Regions from separate parts of the Apilactobacillus intestinapis genome, predicted to be linked through region 2. Evidence: predicted binding sites of a transcription regulator. Region 2 holds the regulator's gene; the other holds the start of a gene.
What was found. The regulator LexA, encoded in region 2, represses DNA repair genes until DNA is damaged. The targets are predictions, from matches to a motif close to CNAACANNTGTTNG.
Positions count from the first base shown of each region.

Region 1 (11,525 bases), on a different contig from region 2:
CAAAAGACATACAAACGTATGTCAGAAGTTCTGGCTGATGAAATCGATGAAAGTCATCGTAAGTCAATCTCAGTTATTTCAGGTCCTAGTCAAGCAGAATCAGTTGCTAAACACGATATTACTTTAGTAACTACTGCTTCAGAAAACATCAAAGATGCTGAACATATCCAATCATTATTCATTAATGATTACTTCAGAGTTTATACTAATGACGACATCATCGGTGTTGAAATTGGTGCAGCTCTAAAGAACATCATTGCTATTGGTGCCGGTGCACTTTATGGTCTAGGCTACGCTGACAATGCTAAAGCAGCATTGATGACACGTGGACTTGCCGAAATTTCTCGTTTGGGAACTTCATTCGGTGCTAACCCATTAACATTCACTGGACTATCAGGTTTCGGTGATGTGATTGTTACTGCAACAAGTAGTGACTCACGTAACTGGCGTGCAGGGTATCAACTAGGTAAAGGAGAGACCTTAGATGATATCGTTAAGAACATGGGAATGGTTATTGAAGGTATCGCAACTGCAGAAGCTGCATACGAACTAGCCAACCAACGTGGCATTGATATGCCAATTACTTCAGCAATCTACAAGGTATTACACAAGGAAATTACAATTGATGATGCAATTTCTCAACTAATGCACCGTAAGGGTAGAGCTGAATTAGATTAATATTTAAGAAATAGGAAAATACGATAAAATAGGAGTTTATATTCATGAAGAAAATCAGAAAAGCAATTATCCCAGCAGCAGGTTTAGGAACTAGATTCCTACCAGAAACTAAGGCAATGCCAAAGGAAATGCTACCAGTAGTTGATAAGCCAGCTATTCAATTAATCGTTGAAGAAGCTATCGCATCAGGAATTACTGACATTTTAATTATTATTGGTAAGGGTAAACGTGCTATTGAAGATCATTTCGATTCAAACACTGAACTTGAATTGAACCTTGAATCAAAGGGTAAGGATGAAATGCTAAAAGCTGTTAAAGAAACTAACGGTTTGAACATTTACTTTAAGCGTCAAGAACATCCAAATGGTCTAGGTGATGCTGTTCATACTGCTAAGAGTTTCGTTGGTGAAGATCCATTTGTTATCATGCTAGGTGATGATTTGATGACAGATGAAACTCCATTGACTGAGCAATTAATTGACAGTTATGAAGAAACAGGTTCATCAACACTTGCTGTTATGAAGGTTCCTCATGAAGATACATCAAAATATGGTGTTATCAACCCAGCTAAGGAAGTTAGCGACGGTTTATACGATGTTACTAATTTCGTTGAAAAGCCAAACCCAGAAGATGCTCCAAGTGATCTAGCAATTATTGGTCGTTACCTATTAACTGCTGACATCTTTGACATCTTAGAAAACACTAAACCTGGTAAGGGTAACGAAATTCAATTAACTGATGCCATCGATACTCTAAACAAAAAGGGTAAGGTATACGCCCACGAATTCAAGGGTGACAGATACGACACCGGTAACAAGTTTGGTTGGTTACAAACTAACATCGAATTTGGTCTAAAACACCCAGAAGTTTCTGATGAATTAAAACAATACATCAAGGACTTAGCTAAGAAGTTAGATTAAAATTAGTTTGTGTGCAAATTAATGGACAAATGTTTTATATGATAGTAAAGTATCATATATTAATTCAATGAAAGGGGGAGCTTAATTATGGAAAAGTATGACGTAATTATTATTGGTGCAGGGCCTGGTGGAATGACATCTGCACTATATGCTTCTCGTGCAAATTTATCAGTAATGATGATTGACCGTGGTATCTACGGTGGTCAAATGAACAACACTGCTGAAATCGAAAACTACCCAGGATTCAAGTCAATCCTAGGTCCAGATTTAGCAAAAGAAATGTATGAAAGTTCCACAAACTTCGGTGCCAAGTACGAATATGGAACAGTTGAATCAATCGAAGACAAAGGTGATTCTAAGATTGTTAAGACTGACCAAGGTAGCTACGAAGCAGGTGCCGTTATCATTGGTACTGGTTCACAATACAGAAAGCTAGGCGTTCCTGGCGAAGACGAATATGGTGGAAGAGGTGTCTCATACTGTGCCGTATGTGATGGGGCATTCTTCAAGAACCGTGAAGTTGTCGTTGTCGGTGGTGGAGATTCAGCTATCTCTGAAGCACTATACCTTGCAGGTTTAGCTTCAAAGGTTACCGTTATTCACCGCCGTGATCAATTACGTGCACAAAAGGTTATCCAAGACCGTGCATTTGCTAACGACAAGATTGAATTTGTTTGGGACACTAACGTAACCGAAGTTGTCGGTGACAACATGAAGGTTACTGGTGTTAAGACTATCAACAACAAGACAAACGAAGAAGGCGAAATTGCTGCTTCAGGTGTCTTCATCTATGTTGGTAACAACCCAATGACTGAACCTTTCAGTAACTTAAACATTACTGACGAAAAAGGTTGGATTAAGACAAACGAACGTATGGAAACTTCAGTAAAGGGTATCTTTGCTATTGGTGACGTACGTGAAAAAGAATTAAGACAAGTAACTACAGCTGTTGGTGACGGTGGTATTGCTGGTCAAAACGCATTCGAATACGTATCTTCATTACACTAAAAGGTGTGATTAAAAAGACTGGTCTATTGGCCAGTCTTTTTTGTGCCTACAAGGAGAACATTAGTTTTAGAAAGTTTGTTCGTATGTTAGAATATTATTAAACTACAGTGAATGAGCCTAGAGCTCCGAGTTAAAAACAAAGGAGGACTTTGTTTGGAAATAAAACGTGAAGAGAACAATAAATTTGACTTAGTTTCAAAATACAAACCTACTGGTGACCAACCCGAAGCGATTAGTAAGTTAACTAAGGGTGTTTTGGATGGTCAAAAGAACCAAATCTTATTAGGTGCCACTGGGACTGGTAAGACCTTTACAATTTCTAATGTGATTAAAAACGTTAATAAGCCTACATTGATTTTGTCACATAATAAGACACTTGCTGGACAACTATACAGTGAATTTAAGGAATTCTTCCCTAACAATGCGGTTGAATACTTCGTTAGTTATTATGATTACTACCAACCGGAAGCTTATGTTCCATCAAGTGATACCTACATTGAAAAGGATTCTTCAATCAATGATGAAATTGATAAACTTCGTCATGCGGCCACTAACTCATTGCTTACCAGAAATGATGTCATTATCGTCGCATCCGTTTCATCAATCTTTGGATTAGGTAGTCCTAAGGAATACTACAAACACACCATTCCATTGAGTGTTGGCCAACAAATTGAAAGAGACGAGCTACTTAGAAAGTTAGTCGAAATTCAATTTGATAGAAATGATATCGACTTCCAACGTGGTCGTTTCAGAGTGCACGGGGATGTTGTCGACATTTTCCCAGCTTCTGGGGATCAACATGCATACCGAGTTGAATTCTTCGGTGATGAAATTGATTCAATCAAAGAAATCGATACATTGACCGGTGAATTCATTGGTAAGAAAGACGATATCATCATCTTCCCAGCGACCCACTTCTTGACCGATGATCAAAACATGGATCACGCTTTGAAGGGTATCAAGGAAGAAATGAAGGAACAAGTTGCCGAATTTGAAAAAGAGGGTAAGCTACTAGAAGCCCAACGTTTGAAGCAACGTACCACTTATGATATCGAAATGATGGCCGAAATGGGTTACACCAACGGAATTGAAAATTATTCCAGATACATGGACAACAGAAAACCGGGTGAAGCTCCTTACACATTACTAGATTTCTTCCCCGATGATTACTTATTAGTTGTCGATGAATCCCATCAAACATTGCCACAAGTAGGTGGAATGTACAATGGTGATAAGGCCAGAAAAGAACGTCTAATCGAATATGGATTCAGACTTCCAAGTGCTTTGGACAACCGTCCATTGAAGATGCCTGAATTCAAAGAACGTGTTAACCAAGTAATCTACATGTCAGCCACCCCTGGTCCACGTGAACTAGAAGAAACCGCTGAAAAGAATATCGTTCAACAAATCATTCGTCCAACCGGACTATTGGATCCAACTGTTGAAGTGCGTCCAATCATGGGTCAAATGGATGATTTGGTTGGTGAAATCAATGAAAGAATTGCCAAGAATGAAAGAACGTTTGTAACCACCTTGACCAAGAAGATGTCCGAAGATTTAACCGACTATTTAAAGGACTTAGGAATCAAGGTTGCATACCTACACTCTGACGTTAAGACACTAGAACGTACCAAGATTATTCGTGATCTTCGTTTAGGTAAATACGATGTATTGGTTGGAATTAACCTTCTAAGAGAAGGAATTGATGTTCCTGAAGTATCCTTGGTTGCCATCTTGGATGCTGATAAGGAAGGTTTCCTAAGAAATGAACGTTCATTAATTCAAACCATTGGTCGTGCCGCCAGAAATGAAAATGGTGCGGTTATTATGTACGCCGATAACATGACCGATTCAATGCAAAAGGCGATTGATGAAACCGCTAGAAGAAGAAGTATTCAAAAGAAATACAACGAAGACCATGGTATTACACCACATACCATTAAGAAGCCAATTAGGGACCTTATTAGCTACGACAATAATAAGAACGATGATTCTTCAGAAGATCACTCATTTGTTGAATCTGACTTCCAAAAGCTATCTAAGAAGGATCAAAAGCAAATGATTGAAACATTGACCAAGGAAATGAAGCATGCAGCTGCTAAACTTGATTTCGAAAAAGCAGCAGCTTTGCGTGATACTGTCATGGAATTAAAGGGTCAAATGTAAGGGGGCAAAAACTTGCAAAACGATAAAATTGTCATTAAAGGTGCTAGAGCACATAACTTAAAAGATATCAGTGTTGAAATTCCTAAGAACAAATTGACTGTTATGACCGGTTTATCAGGTTCAGGAAAGAGTTCATTAGCATTCGATACGCTATATGCTGAAGGACAACGTCGATACGTTGAAAGTTTGTCTTCATACGCACGTCAATTCTTGGGTCAAATGGACAAACCAGACGTTGATTCAATCGAAGGATTAAGTCCAGCGATTGCGATTGACCAAAAGACCACTTCCAAGAATCCACGTTCAACAGTTGGAACTGTTACTGAAATTAACGACTACTTTAGATTGCTATGGGCACGTGTTGGAACACCAATCTGTCCAAACGATGGAACCAAGATTACTAGACAATCAATTGATCAAATGATTGATGAAGTCCTTTCTCTTCCAGAAAGAACCAAGCTTCAAATCTTATCACCAGTGGTTAGACAACAAAGAGGTCAACACAAGAAAGTTATCGATAAGATTAAGCGTGAAGGTTTCGTTAGATACCGTGCTGACGGAGAAGTTCACGAAATTGAAGATGACGTTCAACTAGACAAGAACAAGTATCACGACATTGAAATCGTGGTTGATAGAATCATCGTTAAAGATGGTATCAAATCTCGTTTATCAGACTCACTTGAAACCGCATTGAGACTAAGTGACGGTTATGCCGTTGCCGACTTGATGGGTAGGGGTGACAACTTAATTTTTTCCGAACACTACGCATGTCCACTTTGTGGATTTACAGTTAGTGAATTGGAACCACGTCTATTCTCATTTAACTCACCAATTGGCGCTTGTCCAAGCTGTGATGGTTTAGGGATGAAACTAGAAGTAGACGAAAGTTTGGTTGTTCCTGACAAGGATAAAACGTTAAACGAAGGGGCAATCGAACCCTGGAATCCAATTAGTTCCAAGTTCTATCCAAGCTTGCTAGAACAAGCCTGTGAAGCATTTGGTATCGATATGGATACTCCGTTTAAAAAGCTTCCTAAGAAGCAACGTGACCTAATTTTATACGGTTCCAACGGAAAAGAATTCCACTTCCACTTCAACAGTAACTTCGGTGGAATTAGAGACACCGATGCACCTTTTGAAGGGGTTATTAACAACATTGACCGTCGTTACAAGGAAACTAACAGTGATTTCACCAGAGACCAAATGCGTCTATATATGACTGAATTAACATGTCAAACTTGTCACGGTTTCCGTTTAAACAGAGAAGCACTAAGTGTGAAGGTTGACGGATTAAACATCAGTGAAGCAACCGACCTAGACGTTGTTAAAGAACTAAACTTCTTCTCTCAATTGAAGTTCGGTGAAAAGGATAGTGTTGTCGCTAAACCAATCCTAAAGGAAATCATTGATCGACTAACTTTCCTAAAGAACGTGGGATTGGATTACCTAACACTTTCTAGAACTGCCGGAACACTATCTGGTGGTGAATCACAACGTATTCGTTTAGCTACTCAAATCGGTTCAAACCTATCAGGAGTGCTATACGTATTGGATGAACCATCAATTGGGTTACATCAACGCGATAACGACCGTTTGATTTCTTCACTAAAATCGATGCGTGACTTGGGTAATACCCTAGTTGTCGTAGAACACGGTGAAGACACTCAACGTTCTGCCGACTACATTGTTGATATCGGACCAGGTGCCGGAACCAACGGTGGTAAGGTAATGGCCGTTGGAACTCCCGACGAAGTGGCTCAAAACGACAACTCATTGACTGGTCAATACCTATCAGGTAAGAAGTTCATTCCAGTCCCATTGAAACGTCGTAAGGGTAACGGTAAGAAGATTAAGGTTACTGGCGCTTCTGAAAACAACTTGAAGAACGTTACTGCCGAAATTCCATTAGGTGAGTTTAACGTCGTAACTGGTGTTTCTGGTTCAGGTAAATCAACATTGATTAACCGCATTGTTAAACGTGCGATTGCCCAAAAGCTAAACCATAACTCCGAAAAGCCAGGTAAGTACAAGTCAATCTCTGGATATAAGAATATAGATAAGCTAATTAACATCGACCAAAATCCAATCGGAAGAACGCCTCGTAGTAATCCTGCTACCTATACTGGAGTGTTTGACGACATTAGAACATTGTTTGCTGAAACAAACGAAGCTAAACTTCGTGGTTACCAAAAGGGTCGTTTCAGTTTTAATGTTAAGGGTGGTCGTTGTGAAACCTGTCATGGGGATGGAATTCTAAAGATTGAAATGAACTTCCTACCAGATGTTTACGTACCTTGTGAAGTTTGCCATGGTAAACGTTACAACGCCGAAACACTGGAAGTTGAATACAAGGGCAAGAACATTTCTGATGTCTTGGACATGACTGTGGATCAAGCACTTGATTTCTTCTCATCAATTCCAAAAATTACTAGAAAACTAGAAACCATTGATGAAGTAGGACTTGGCTATGTTCAACTTGGCCAATCAGCAACTACCTTGTCTGGTGGGGAAGCGCAAAGAATGAAGTTAGCTTCTGAACTATACAAAAAGTCAGCTGGAAACAACTTATACATCTTAGATGAACCAACCATTGGTTTACACACCGATGACATTAACCGCTTGTTAGTTGTCCTACATGAACTAGTCGAACAAGGCAACACTGTTTTAATTATCGAACATAACCTAGACGTGATTAAGACAGCCGATCACATTATCGACCTAGGACCTGAAGGAGGAGATGGTGGTGGTGAAATCATCGCTACTGGAACTCCTGAAGAAATCGTCAAGGTGAAGGAAAGCTATACTGGTCAATATTTAAAACCAGTCCTAGAACGTGATACCAAACGAACTAAAGAAGCAAGAAAATAAAAAAGCGTGATGACACGCTTTTTTATTTGTGTTTGAAATGACACGCCCGGGTATGTGTGTTATACTTTCTTAGTTGAAAAAATTGAAAGGAGGAAACGATTTGATGAAGGACAATCAGGCGAGAAAAAGCGTTGTCGTCATTGGTGGCGGAACTGGTTTACCAGTTATTTTAAATAATCTAAAGAACGAAAATATTGACATCACTGCGATTGTGAACATCTCAGATGATGGTGGATCGTCAGGTCGTTTGCGCAATGAAATTAATATTGTTCCTCCTGGAGATATCAGAAATGTCTTGGTATCATTATCTAATTTGTCAAAGGACAAGCTAGACTTGTTTCAATACCGTTTTAAAAAGGGCGATCATTTCTTGTCTGAACATTCGTTAGGTAACTTAATCATTGCCGCAATGACAGAAATGAAGGGTGATGTGAACGTCGCCGTTGAAGCACTAAGTCAGATGATGGAAATCACTGGTAAGATTTATCCAGCCACCAACGAAAAACTACAGCTTTGCGCCGAGTTCGATGATGGTTCAACCATGACCGGTGAATACGAAATCACCTATGCGGATAAAAAGATTAACCGTGTTTGGGTAGAATCCAGTGACAATCAAGACGAAATTCCGCATGCCAATCAAAAGGTCATTGATGCCATTTTGGCCGCCGACCAAATTGTTTTAGGTCCTGGCAGTCTGTTTACCAGCATCTTGCCAAACCTAATGATTAAGAACCTAGGAAAGGCCGTTTTAGCGTCTAAAGCACAGGTGGTATACATTTGTAATATCATGACACAAAAGGGTGAAACAGACCATTTTTCAGACGCTCAACACGTTGAAGTTTTAAACCGTCATATGAAGTCCAACTTCATTGACGTCGTAATCGTAAACAAACAACCAGTTAATACTGATCTAATTAATCGAGAAGTGTTTAACGAGATTGAAAATCCGGTTAAACACGATGAAAAAGCAATTCAGGCAATGGGATGTGAATGCATCTACGATGACTTCTTAATGTTAAGTCACCAAGGGGCATTCCATGATGGAAAAAAGGTTGCCGATACATTATTCAAACTGGTTTCAAAAAGATAGGATGATTAAAAATGTCATACGCAAGTGACGTAAAAAAGGAACTAACGACTCTAGAAGTTCATAAGGAAAATGCCAAGGCAGAACTAATGGCATTAATTCGAATGAACGGATCAATTTCGTTAGCCAATCGTAAAATTATTTTAAATATTCAAACCGAAAATCCAGCCATCGCTCGTCGTATCTATAAGTTGATTTTAGAATTCTACGAAGTGGAAAGTAAGCTTGTTGTTAGAAAGAAAATGAAGTTAAACAAGAACAATGTCTACGTCGTAAGAATCGCTAACCAAGCGCAAGCAATCCTAGATGACTTAGGGATTTTTGATAACTACCAAATCGTGGAAAGAGTGCCAATTGAATTACTGAAGGATGATTCCCAAGTGAGATCATATCTAAGAGGGGCCTTTTTAGCTGGGGGTTCTGTGAACAACCCAGAAACTTCCAGATACCATCTAGAAATCTACTCATTGTACGAAGAACACAACGACATGATTTCAGAAATGATGAACAAATACGAATTGAATTCCAGAACTACCGATCGAAGAAGTGGATACATCACATACTTGAAAGAAGCAGAAAAGATTGCTAACTTCTTGCAATTAATTGGTGCAACCAATGCGATGTTGAAATTCGAAGATGTCAGAATCATGCGTGATATGAGAAATTCTGTGAATAGATTAGTAAACTGTGAAAATGCTAATATGAACAAGGTTGCTAATGCTTCAACCAAGCAAATTTCTAATATTCAATTCATTGATGACACCGTCGGATTGGATAAGTTACCTGAAAAACTATACGAAGTTGCCATCACCAGAATGAAGATGCCAGAAGTTAGTTTAAAGGAATTAAGTGAATCATTGCCAAGTGGGGCGATTTCTAAGTCAGGAATCAATCACCGTTTGAGAAAGATTAATGAATTCGCTGATAAAATCAGAGAAGAAGCCGTTTCATAAAAGGACACAAAAAAAGACGTTAACCAAAGTTAACGTCTTTTTTATTATCTAATTATTTTCTTTCAGAACTGTTAGTCATGATGCTATCAATCAATCCGTAGTCGACAGCCTCTTGAGCGCTTAAGTACTTATCACGTTCAGTATCTAGGTTAACCTTTTCAATTGATTGACCTGAGTTTTGAGCTAAGATTTCGTTGATCATCTTTCTAGTCTTTAAGATTGATTCGGCAGCAATAGCAATTTCAGTTTGTTGACCTTGAGCACCACCAGAAGGTTGGTGAATCAATACTTCAGAGTGAGGTAGAGCAAAACGCTTACCCTTAGTACCTGAAGAAGCCAAGACACTGGCCATTGATGCAGCCATACCCATAACGATAGTTTGAACATCAGCCTTGATGAATTGCATAGTGTCGTAGATTGCCATACCGGCTGTTACAACACCACCCGGTGAGTTGATGTATAAGTAGATGTCTTTTTCAGAATCTTGTGCATCTAGGAATAATAATTGAGCAATGATGGTGTTTGCCATGTTGTCTTCAATTGGACCAGATAACATAATAATTCTGTCTTTTAATAATCTTGAGTAAATGTCATATGCGCGTTCACCGTTTGATGATTGTTCAATGACAGTTGGGACTAAATTCATAATTTTATCCTCCCTTGCTTTCAATTCAATTTGAATTATATTAATTTTATATCAATGGTCAATTAAGGTCAAATGATTTTATCTGACTTAATCACCAATGCATCTGGAGGGAATCGAACCCCCATCGAAAGAACCGGAATCTTTAGTGCTATCCATTACACTACAGATGCATTTCAACACGTTAAACTATAAATGAAAAGGGGGTTAAATTCAAGAAACACACTGAGTTAATTGATTTGCAAACTAAAATTAGCACTGATATACTTAGAGTGTAAGGATTTGATACAGAAAATAACTGTTACAAATTAGTACTGGTTATTTTTTTAAAATTACTGAGCATGTATTATAGACTGATCGGTAAAAAAGTAGTAGTATTTAATCCGTACGTAGTACTCAAATTTATTTCTCTAGGAGGAAAACAGTTATGACTGTAAAAATTGGTATTAACGGTTTTGGTCGTATTGGTCGTTTGGCTTTCAAACGTATCCACGAACTAAACTCAGACGAAATTGAAGTTGCTGCTATTAATGATTTAACAACTCCTTCAATGCTTGCATACTTATTAAAATATGATTCAACACATGGTAAATTCCCAGGTGAAGTTACTTCAACTGATAACGGAATCGTTGTTGACGGTAAGGAAGTTCCAGTTTACGCTGAACGCAATGCCGCTGACCTACCATGGGTTAAAAATGATGGTGTTGACTTTGTACTAGAATGTACTGGTTTCTACACTTCAGAAGAAAAATCACAAGCTCACTTAGACGCTGGTGCAAAGCGTGTTCTAATCTCTGCACCTGCAGGTCAAATCAAGACTGTTGTTCCTGGTGTTAACTTGGATACTCTAACTGCTGACGACAAGATCGTTTCAGCTGGTTCATGTACTACAAGTAGTATCGCTCCTACAGCATACTTCTTAAACAAAGACTTTGGTATCAAAGTTGGTACTATGACTACTATCCACGCATTCACTTCAACTCAAGCTATCCTAGATGGCCCTCGTGGTAAGAAGTTCAGAAACAACCGTACTGCTTCAACTAACACTATTCCTCACTCAACTGGTGCTGCTAAGGCCTTAGGTCTTGTTGTTCCAGAACTTGACGGTAAGTTAAACGGTGTGGCTCAACGTGTTGGTATCGTTGACGGTTCATTAACTGAATTAACTGCTATCGTTGACAAGAAGAACGTTACTGCTGACG
Region 1 is NZ_JBMHFD010000005.1:63,260-74,784, forward strand. It holds gene ACOMA7_RS04700 (NAD(P)H-dependent glycerol-3-phosphate dehydrogenase) at 1-678, shown strand, start outside; gene galU (UTP--glucose-1-phosphate uridylyltransferase GalU) at 723-1,598, shown strand; gene trxB (thioredoxin-disulfide reductase) at 1,683-2,606, shown strand; gene uvrB (excinuclease ABC subunit UvrB) at 2,760-4,772, shown strand; gene uvrA (excinuclease ABC subunit UvrA) at 4,785-7,640, shown strand; gene ACOMA7_RS04725 (gluconeogenesis factor YvcK family protein) at 7,744-8,730, shown strand; gene whiA (DNA-binding protein WhiA) at 8,742-9,680, shown strand; gene clpP (ATP-dependent Clp endopeptidase proteolytic subunit ClpP) at 9,733-10,326, opposite strand; tRNA gene ACOMA7_RS04740 (tRNA-Arg) at 10,425-10,496, opposite strand; gene gap (type I glyceraldehyde-3-phosphate dehydrogenase) at 10,751-11,525, shown strand, end outside.
Region 1: the regulator LexA is predicted to act here: its motif matches at 2,675-2,688, upstream of uvrB (excinuclease ABC subunit UvrB).

Region 2 (11,525 bases):
GCATAACATAGATTCCATCTTGAATTTCTTCAAGTTGATTACCATTGTAAGACAATGCTTGCTTGGTATCATCGTTCATACTTTCAGATAGTTTGAAAACCATCTTATTGAATTCCTCTGTACCTGGTGTAACTTCTTGTTCTTGCATGGTGACATCCCCTTTTATTAGTTTATCCGTTTAGTACTTCCTTTTCTTTGGCAGCAATAACGTCATCTAAATCTTTGATTTGTGAATCTGTCAACTTTTGAACCTTATCTTCTAGTGCGTGAGTTTCATCATCTGTAAAGTCATCGTTCTTGTTACCCTTCTTTACAGCGTCCATAGCTTCACGACGTACATTTCTAATAGCGACTTTACCTTGTTCACCGGCAGCCTTAACCTTCTTAGAAATTTCTTTTCTACGTTCTTCAGTTAGTTGTGGAACAACTAAACGAATGTTATCACCATCGTTAGCTGGGTTAATACCAATATCAGCTTCAAGGATTCCCTTTTCAATATCATCTAGAGCTGATTTGTCATATGGAGTAACCATAATAACTCTAGCTTCAGGAACAGTGATTGAAGCAATTTGGTTTAATGGTGTTGGTGCACCATAGTATTCAGCAGTAACACCGTTTAATAGACTGGCGTTAGCACGACCTGCTCTAATACTTGCTAATTCTTGTCTTAATGATGCAATTGACTTTTGCATCTTGTCTTTTGCTGTATCTAAAATTTCATTTTGAGTTGCCATACTTTATTTCCCCTTAACTGTAGTTCCGATTTTTTCACCCTTAACAACTTTTTCAATGTTGCCGGATTCATTTAAGTTAAACACTACTAATGGAATATCGTTGTCCATTGATAATGAACTTGCTGTAGTATCCATTACTTGTAGGTTCTTGTTAATGATATCCATTTGAGTTAATTCATCAAATTTAACAGCATTTGGATCCTTGTTAGGATCAGCTGAGTAAATACCATCAACTCCGTTTTTAGCCATTAAAATAGCATCTGCATGTACTTCAGCAGCACGTAAAGCAGCAGTTGTATCTGTTGAGAAGAATGGGTTACCTGTACCACCAGAGAAGATAACGACACGATTCTTTTCAAGATGACGAACTGCCTTTCTACGAATATATGGTTCAGCAATTTGTCTCATTTCGATTGAGGTTTGAACTCTTGTTGGAACACCAAGTGATTCTAAGTTTTCTTGTAATGCTAAACCATTCATAACAGTTGCTAACATTCCAATGTAATCAGCTTGTGTTCTTTCCATGCCCATTTTTGAACCAGCTACTCCACGCCACATGTTACCGCCACCGACAACAATAGCAATTTGAATTCCTAGTTCGTAAACATTTTTTACTTCTTGCGCAATTTTCTTGATTACAGGTGGGTTAATACCGTGACCTTCATCACCAGCAAGTGCTTCACCACTTAGCTTTAAAACAATACGCTTATATTTTAAGTCAGACATCGAATTTCCTCCATTACATGATCGTTAATTTAATTTTAGCATAATATGAAATTTAAAAACAGTTTATAACCGCAATTATTTAATTATAAATATGTATAAAAAAAGGATACGTATCCGCATCCTTTTTCATTGATTATTTGATTTGTGAGTTAACTTCGTCAACAAAGTTAGTTTCTTCTTTTTCGATACCTTCACCGACTTCGTAACGAACAAAGGCCTTTAGTTGACCGCCGTTTTCCTTAACGTATTCAGCAACAGTCTTGTCTGAGTCCATAACGAATTCTTGGTCAGCTAAACTAATTTCAGCAAGGAACTTGTTTAGACGACCTTCAACCATCTTTTCAACGATGTTTTCAGGCTTGCCTTCTTGTAGGGCTTCCTTCTTTAGTTCTTCTCTTTCAGCTTCTAATCTGTCTTGAGGAACATCGTTTCTGTCTAGGTATTCTGGCTTAGTAGCAGCAATGTGCATTGCAACGTGCTTAGCAACAGTTTCGTCAACACCTTGAATTTGAACTAAGGCACCAATTAGACCTTGGTTGTGTAGGTAGTGACCAAAGCTTTCGTCATCGTTCTTAGTTAAAACAACGAAACGACGTAGAGTGATCTTTTCACCAGTAATTTGAGTAGTGTTGATGATCTTGTCGTTAACAGTTTCACCATCAACGTCAAGTGCTAAAGCAGCTTCAACATCAGCTGGCTTAGCTTCAACAATCTTAGCTGCGATTAAATCAATTAGGTTCTTGAAGTCATCGTTACCTGAAACAAAGTCAGTTTCAGCGTTAACTTCAACGATAGCAGCATCGTTACCGTGAGTAACAACACGAGTTAAACCAGCAGCGGCAACACGGTCACTCTTCTTTTCAGCTTTTGCGATACCCTTTTCACGTAAGTATTCTAGAGCTTTCTTTTCGTCACCATCTGAAGCAACTAAAGCTTTCTTAGCATCCATCATACCTACACTTGTCTTTTCACGTAATTCTTTTACTTGAGCAGCAGTAATCTTTGCCATTGTTATGGCCTCCTTAAGTTTTATATTAAAAAAGGCCGACTCATCCCAGGCCTTATCGGTCCAAAAACATGAGTCAGCCTAAGTGTTCAAACAAAATCAATATTTAAAAAATATTACTTGTCTTCACTTTCATTTTCATCTTTAGTGTCTTCGAATGTGCTTTCGCTAACATTTTCTTCACCTTGGTTACCTTCAATGATAGCGTCAGCCATCTTAGCAGTAATTAGACGAACGGCACGAATAGCGTCATCGTTTGATGGGATAATAACATCAACGTCATCTGGGTCAGTGTTAGTATCAACCATAGCAACGATAGGAATGTTTAACTTGTGAGCTTCGTGAACAGCGATTTGTTCTTTACGAGGGTCAACGATGAACATAACATCTGGAATCTTAGGCATGTCTTCGATACCACCAAGGAATTTTTCAAGCTTGTCAGTCTTCTTCTTTAGAAGAGCAACTTCTTTCTTAGGTAGTCTTTCGAAAGTACCATCTTCAGCCATCTTCTTAAGATCCTTTAGGTACTTGATACGGCTTTGAATAGTGTCCCAGTTAGTTAAAGTTCCACCTAACCAACGGTGATTAACGTAGTATTGACCTGCACGTACAGCTTCTTCTTGGATTGAGTCTTGAGCTTGCTTCTTAGTACCAACAAATAGTACAGTAGCGCCCTTAGCAGCTTCATCCTTCATAAAGTTGTATGCTGAATCAATCATCTTAACAGTCTTTTGTAAGTCGATGATGTAGATTCCGTTACGTTGGGTAAAGATGTATTTCTTCATCTTAGGGTTCCAACGACGAGTTTGGTGACCGAAGTGGACACCAGCTTCTAGTAATTGTTTCATAGAAATAACAGCCATGTTAATAGCCCTCCAAAAATAGTTTTTTCCTCCCCGTCAATCTATCAATTCAGAAACTATCAAGAAATAGCACTATCTGAGTTGTCATGACAGGTGTGAATTGGTAATAAATACCGAATATTATTGTATATTAAACTCCAACATTTATCAAGCTAAATATTACAATTTAACAATCTTATCTGATTTACCTGTGTTGATAAGGTCTCTGTTAGCGTCCAATGATAGAGTAACCATGTTTCTAACCGCTGTTTCAGTGTAGAAAGCAATGTGTGGGGTAATCAAAACATTGTCTCTGCTCATTAGGTTCTTTAGACGATCATCTGAGATATCATCGAAACTATCAAAGTTAACATTGAAAACACCTACTTCTGATTCATAAGTATCCAAAGCAGCACCTGCTAGTTTACCTGAATCTAAAGCCTTGATTAACGCGTCAGTATCAATTAGTGATCCACGCGCAGCGTTAATAATGTATGAACCATCTTTCATTTCTGATAAAGTCTTTTCATTTACCATGTGTTCATTTTCCTTAACGGCTGGTGCGTGTAGTGAAATGATATCAGCTTGTTTGTATAAATCGTCTGGAGTATCAACGTAGATACCTTGTTTTTCTAGTTCAGGGTTTCTGAATGGATCATATGCAATCACCTTTGCGCCGAATCCACGACAGATATCAACTAATACGTGACCAATACGACCTGTTCCGAAAACACCAACGGTCTTTGAGTTTAATTCTTGACCAATTTCAGGAGCCCATCTTAAGTCACCTGAACGTTGCTTGTCTTCAAAACGTTTTGTATTTCTTAGTAATCTCATAATTTCAGTAATTGCTAGTTCAGCAATTGCATTTGGAGAATATGCTGGAACGTTTGTTACAGTAATTCCATTTGCTTTTGCAGCATCAGCATCAACGTTATCTACCCCAACGTTTCTTAGTGATAGGTACTTGATGTTAAAACTACCTAATTTATCTAAAATTTCTTTAGTGTATGGTTTTTGTTGGTAAGCAACCACACCATCAAATCCATTAGCTTCTTCAACAGTTGATGAATCAAGTAATTTGGTTTCAACCTTTACTTCTACTTCCGGATTTTTTTGTTCCCATTCTTTTAAATATGGCATTTCATCATTTCTGATTCCATAAGCAATAATTTTCAATACAAAAACCTCCAAATATTCATCGTTACAGTTAGAATTATAACACTTAACACCGTGTCTTAAAGGCTTAGACCGTATTTAGATAAATTTACCCCATTTTCATTTAGGTATTCTAACTTCTTAGTTCTGCTCTGATGTTTAAAATGATACTCGGCACTCAAAGCATCATGTTTATTGTCAAAACTTTCGGAATATATCATTTCGACTGGCAAATGATTGCGGGTGTACTTGGCGCCCTTTCCACTTTGGTGTTGTTCTAATCGATGTTTCAAATCAGTCGTGTATCCACCATATAGTGAATCATCCCCGCACTTTAAAACATACATATAAAACTTATTCTCCATATAAAATCTTCCTTACAAAATCTGTATATTCGTTTGAATTATCTCTATAAACAAAAATTGGTGGTAGTACCTTGGTTCCACCATTCTTCCCCGCTTTGATTCCTTCAACTAGAATCATGTTTGATTCTTTTCCCTCACGTGGATAAATGTATTGAATCCTTTTTGGCATTACGTTGTGAGATTGCATGGCATCAAATAGTTCTAGCATGCGATCAGGACGGTAAACAAAGAACGCTTTAGCATTTGTCTTTAAAAGTCCCTCACACACGGTTAGGATTTTGTCTAAATTAGTTGTGATTTCATGTCTAGCAATTGCTAGGTATGGATTTGGATTCTTCTTACTGTCCTCTAAATCGGGAAAATAAGGTGGGTTACAAGTTATCACGTCAACAGAATCCTTGTCCACATAATCAAATGTATTATCAAGGTCATCGTTTATCACGGTCAACTTGTCGTCTAAGTTATTTAAACTAACACTGCGTTTTGCCATGTCAGCCAGTTTGTCTTGTAGTTCAATTTCGTAAATATGCCCATTGGTTTTATGTGACATAAATAACCCAACTGCACCATTGCCGGCACACAAATCGACAGTCTTTGAAGTACTCTTCTTGGGCAACCTAGCAAAGTCTGCCAAAAGTACCGCATCCAATGAGAATGAGAACACTTCGGGATTTTGAATTATCTTTATATCATTACTATATAGTTGATCTATTCTTTCGTTTTCCTTTAAAACATCGTCCACTTGAATATTCCACCTTATTTTTTCTTGCATAAATCAATAATAATAGAATACTATTAAATAATAAAGTACGAGAGGAGTTTATTTAATGTATTCTTTTTTAAAGTTCTTATGTAGAATCATTTTATATCCAATTAACGGAATGCCTAAGTTTGAAAACAAACAAAGAATTCCGGAAGGCAATTACATATTAGTTGCACCGCACCGTACATGGTTTGACCCATTGTACTTTGCCCTAGCAGCAAGTCCTAAAGAATTTGCTTTCATCGCTAAAAAGGAACTATTCAAAAACCCACTTTTAGCATACGTATTAAGACATGCAAACGTATTAAGTGTTGATCGTGAAAATCCTGGCCCATCAGTAATTAAGGAACCTGTTAAGATTCTTCAAAGCTCTGACAAGTCACTAATCATTTTCCCTTCAGGAACTAGACATTCTCAAGCACTAAAAGGTGGCGCTACTTTAATCGCCAAGCTTTCTAAAGCACCTTTACTTCCAGCTGTTTACCAAGGTCCACTTACCTTTAAGAGTTTGTTCTCACGTAAGAAAGCTGTCATCAACTTTGGTGACCCTATCTACTTGGACAAATCAATCAAGCTAAATGAAGAAGGTCAAAAAGCAGTCGAACAACAAATGCAAGATGCTTTCGATAAGTTAGATAAAGAAATTAATCCTGACTTTAAGTATGTTGACCCATCATCAGAAAAATAAGCAATAAAAAAAGACTTAATTTTTGAATTAAGTCTTTTTTTATTTATTTGGCGTTAGCCTTCATACTGTTCATCATTTGATTTAACTTCTTAGCTGAAGGTTTTTGACCCATTTGTAGCATCATTGCTCTTAATTGATCCTTGTTAATTGGGGGATTATCTTTAAGATATTTTTCCATGTACTTACGTGCCATGAAGAATCCACCGATCAAACCTACGATTAAAGCTAAAAGAATTAGGATAATCCATAAGAATGTTGACATAATTCTTCCTCCTCCCGTTAGTTACTATTATTAATTTTACACAACTTAATTATTAAATTCAAAAAAAGTTTTAATCGTCACGTAAACCTTTTTTACGTTGAACTTCCTTAACCTTTTCTGGTGTAACTTCTTTACCTTCTTTATTGAAAACTTGAACCATTTCAATTTGGCTTCTCATGTTTTCTTTAAAGCGTTTTAGGTATTGTTTTCTAAGGTCAGCTCTTTCAGCTTCTTCTTCCTTAGTCAATCCACTTTCCTTAGCTTTGTGGGCTAATTCATTAATACGTGGGATAAGTTTCTTTAAAATTGGATCTTCTGCTTCTGACATTTCATTATCTCCTTTACGAACATTTGTTTTTATTTTCCCGTTATGCTATATTAAAGCTATTATATTACAAGAAACGGGGTATTTATGTGACTTTTTCAAAAGAAGAAAAGACTTCTAAACAATTAGCTATTTTAGAATTTATCTGGAAAAGAATCAATAGCCAAGGCTATCCTCCTACAGTAAGAGAAATAGGTGAAGCCGTTAATCTTTCATCCACATCAACCGTCCACGGTCATTTAAGTCGCCTTGAAAAGAAGGGTTTTATCGTTAAGAATCCCGCTAAACCAAGAGCGCTTGAAATTACCGAAGATGGTCTTAAGAAAATTGGGGTTAACACACACCCTGGTGAAATCCCTGTTTTAGGTACCGTTGCTGCTGGTGAACCAATCCTAGCGGTTGAAGATACATCAGAATACTTCTCAATGCCTGACCAATACGAAAACTCAGATGATGTTTTCATGTTAGTCATTCAAGGTGAAAGTATGATCAACATCGGTATTTTAAACGGTGATAAAGTCATCGTTAAAAAGCAATCAACTGCTGAAAATGGTGATATCGTTATTGCAATGACTGATGAAAACGAAGTCACTTGCAAACGATTCTTCAAGGAATCTGATCACTATCGCCTACAACCTGAGAACGATAACTTGGCTCCAATCATCTTGGATCAAGTATCAATCGTTGGTAAGGTTGTTGGATTATACCGTGACAGTATTTTTTAAAATACTTCACCTTCGTAGTGATATTCAGGCATTTCTTTGAAATCGAACTTTTCAACATCGGATACCTTTGTTAGATATGACTTAGATCCGTTTGATAACATCAAGTTAACAATCGCATCTTTTTCATGGAATAAAACAACTGGTTTATCAATTGCATAAGCATACCCAATTTCGAAAGCTGTACCGCTGTCAACATTGTCGTCTACAAAGTCGATAATCGCGATAACGGCATCAGCTTTTTTTATTTCATCCACGTCAAGTTGGAAAACATCTCTAGACCATTGGCTACTACCAATTTCTGCCCCGTCGTTGACATTTGAGTTTCTTGGGCTAAAGTATCCTGAAACTGAAGGATTGTTATCCAATGCCTTTTCAATTCTTTGAATACGGTCAATTTGTTCATCATCAAAAAATGGTCCTGCTAAATATAATTTCATGTCAGTCTCCTACTTTCTTCCATAAATTCTTTGGTGGTCTTTTACCCCTTCAAGGAAAAATTCCGCCTTATCATTACTAGTATCCAACTTGATATCACCATCAGCGATTGGAATCCAGTTAGTAAAGATTTCTTCGTATTCTTCAACAGAAACTTGTTTTCTTGACTTCAAAGCATCATCTAATGATTTTGCTAATTCATCGTTTCTGAAGTTATCCTTTAGTTTCATTGGGAAGAATTCACCCTGTGCACCTGAGCCATAACTGAATAACGCAATACGATCACCAGATTGTAAATCATCTGAGTTATTAATTAATGATAGGAAGTTCAAATACAATGAACCGGTGTATAGGTTACCAACGTTTTCGTTGTAGATACGACCTTGTTCGAATTCTTTCTTCAAGTTAGCTTGTTGTCCTTCATCGGCTTCATCAATGATTGATCTTAGTGCCTTAATTCCCATCTTTGGATAAGGTAAATGGAATGTCATTGCTTTGAAATCAGCAATGGTTTGACCAGTGATTTCCTTGTATTCATCCCATGTCTTCTTAAAGAAATCAACGTAAACATCGTTTGAATAGTGACCATCAACAACGGCTTCTGTTCTGTACAATGGTCTCCAGAAATCCATTACATCATCAGAATAGAATGTACTTGGGCCATCGAATTCGGCAATTGAAGGATTGGCAGAAATTACCATGGCAACGGCACCCCCACCTTGAGTAACTTCACCAGGTGTCTTAATACCGTATCTAGCAATATCGGCACCAATTACTAGGGCTTGTCTTTCAGGATGGTTTTGCACATATTCTTTGGCCATTTGAAGACCAGCAGTAGCACCATAACAAGCTTGCTTTATTTCAAAAGCACGAGCTCGACGGCTTAAGCCTAACATGTTTTGTAAGTAAATAGCAGCAGATTTGGAGTTATCTACCCCTGTTTCTGTTCCAAAAATAATTAAATCAATTTTTTTACGATTATCATCATCAATAATCTTGGTACAAGCATTTGCTGCCATTGTGACAACATCTTGGGTATTGGGAATTACAGCTTGTTTCTTTTGGCCAATTCCAATCAAGTACTTGTTTGGGTCTTCGTTTCTAGCGTTAGCTAGATCGACCATATCTAAATACATATCTGATGAGTAAAAACTCATCTTGTCAATTCCAACATTCATAATGATAATCCACACTTTCATATAAATATTATTTTAATTGTACTATGAAACAACATTCTTCACAAAAGAAATAACAAAAAGGCGCACCGTTAAGTGCGTCTTTTTATTTTTCAAATTGCTTCTTTGCCTTTAAGAATGCATCAGCATAGTAGTAAGTTTTTTGATAGGTTTGTTCACCTGTGTATTGGTTAGGATATTCACCCCAGATGGAGAATGCAGCTCCAATATTGTTCTTGCTCTTAGCAAGATTCTTCTTGGATTGGTCATTCCACATGCTCATCTTCCATTTTTTAAATTCACTAGTCCAAATCTTCTTGGATTCTTTTGTGAATGAAGTAGGATCTGTAATCATGTAAAGATAGTAATTATTGTAGTTGATTGTCTTAAAGCCGGCCTTGTTTAGTTCAGGCAAAGTGGCACGCATTCTGATGTTATCTTTACGGTCCTTACTTGAACTAACCTCACCAGTTAAACTCCAGTAATTAATCAAAATATCCTTGTGATATTTATTTAAAACAGCTTTATGGAAACTATCATTCCACATTTCAAGTTTTAAATTATGTTGCTTAACGTAATCATCAATTGCATTGATGTATTTAACAGCCGCATTTTGGTCACTTCGATTATTAATGGTGATTTCATCGGCACCAACAATAATGTGGTATCCCTTTGGTAATAATCCAACGTATTCACTCAAAAGTTTCTTAGAAAAATCTAGAGTTGCCTTCTTGTGGTAGTACATTTCGTTATAACCATCTTTGTTATCCAATTGTTTAGCTAACTTCTTCCCAGCAGATGTGTATGAAAGAAGTTTGATGATTGATTGGTCATGACCTGGAAGGTCAATTTCTGGGATAACTTCAATTCCGTTCATATAACCATATTGAATGATGTCCAATAATTGATCCTTAGTTAAAAATGCTTTCTTGGTCTTTTTGTTGTAGTAAACACCATTTTTTTCATATGAGTTTTTAACGGTTTGACCTAAAGTAGAACTTTCCACACCATATCTCTCATTATCATTTAAGTGAAGTTGAAGATATGTACCATGATCTTTTTTAAGTAAATCAATGTACTTCTTAATTGTTGATGGCGCGTAGTATGTTCTTGAACAATCTAATGACAAACCGATTCGTTTAGTATTGTTATTAGTCGCTGCTAAGGTCTTTTTAGAAAGTGCACCCATTTGAACAAAAATCAAAATTAGGGCAAGAACTGCTCCCACGATTAAATATCTTTTTTTCGGCATAATCACCACTCTTTTCTTTGCGATTATTATATTTTTTAGTATAGCATTAAAATTTCATAAATCTATCTATTTTCATATTTTGTAATCATTATGAAATAGTTACATGTTAATAATAGTGCTTTAATCTTAAATCTAATTTAAATGTTTGTTTTATTGTCATCTATAATGATATGGTCGAATATGGTATCATTATATAGGTTTAATAGTAACATTAGATTGGAGTATTTGTTTATTTATGAAAAAAGCATCATCAATTTTTACTAAATCAGTATACACGTTGTTAGAATTTTCTTTAATGTTATCTACAGTGTTAGGGATTGGTTTCAACTGGGAATCAGCTTCAACTTACTCAAATAGTTTGAAAATAGATTTTCTAATTTTCATTCAAATTATATTTGTATTGTTAGCATTAATTCAAATCATATCTTTCTACATAAATAAAATCGATTTAAAGAAAGAAATAATCATTTCTGCAACACTATTTATATTGGCCATGATTCTTTACATACTACATGAATCTACAATTCAATTTCTTGTATGTATTTTACTTATCCTTATTTTAATGATAATTGACAAAAAATATTTGGCTTAAATTAAAATGACTAAACAAAAAGCACCATACTATCTGTATAGTGAGGTGCTTTTTATTTTACATTTATGATCATGAATGTATCAAAAGGAGAGTACATGTATAGGAGGCGTATTAAAAAGAAAATAAAAATGCAGTTAAAAAATTAAGTAGTTACTTAAATTTCTAACTGCATAAAAATGACGTAGTTTTGACGTAGTTTATAGTTAATAATAACTAACTATAAATGACTGATATGTACACCACAAATGCTTATAAACACCGTCACGTTAACGCTCATTAACAGTAATTGAACGGTATGACATTGTAGTTAAAGGAGAGTACAGGTATCGAGACCTATTTTTTATAAAACACTGTAACAACAGCATTCACATAGATTTAACATACACATATTTTTAAAATGACGTAGTTTTTGACGTAGTTTTAAAAATGGGGACGGTTATACATAATATAATACATATAATGGTAGAAACTAAAAAA
Region 2 is NZ_JBMHFD010000001.1:122,954-134,478, reverse strand. It holds gene ACOMA7_RS00890 (hypothetical protein) at 1-148, opposite strand, end outside; gene frr (ribosome recycling factor) at 171-734, opposite strand; gene pyrH (UMP kinase) at 738-1,460, opposite strand; gene tsf (translation elongation factor Ts) at 1,594-2,469, opposite strand; gene rpsB (30S ribosomal protein S2) at 2,583-3,329, opposite strand; gene ACOMA7_RS00865 (D-2-hydroxyacid dehydrogenase) at 3,489-4,487, opposite strand; gene ACOMA7_RS00860 (GIY-YIG nuclease family protein) at 4,547-4,831, opposite strand; gene ACOMA7_RS00855 (tRNA1(Val) (adenine(37)-N6)-methyltransferase) at 4,821-5,573, opposite strand; gene ACOMA7_RS00850 (lysophospholipid acyltransferase family protein) at 5,659-6,282, shown strand; gene ACOMA7_RS00845 (YneF family protein) at 6,326-6,544, opposite strand; gene ACOMA7_RS00840 (DUF896 domain-containing protein) at 6,615-6,872, opposite strand; gene lexA (transcriptional repressor LexA) at 6,959-7,594, shown strand; gene ACOMA7_RS00830 (nucleoside 2-deoxyribosyltransferase) at 7,591-8,031, opposite strand; gene ACOMA7_RS00825 (hydroxymethylglutaryl-CoA synthase) at 8,041-9,207, opposite strand; gene ACOMA7_RS00820 (family 20 glycosylhydrolase) at 9,311-10,456, opposite strand.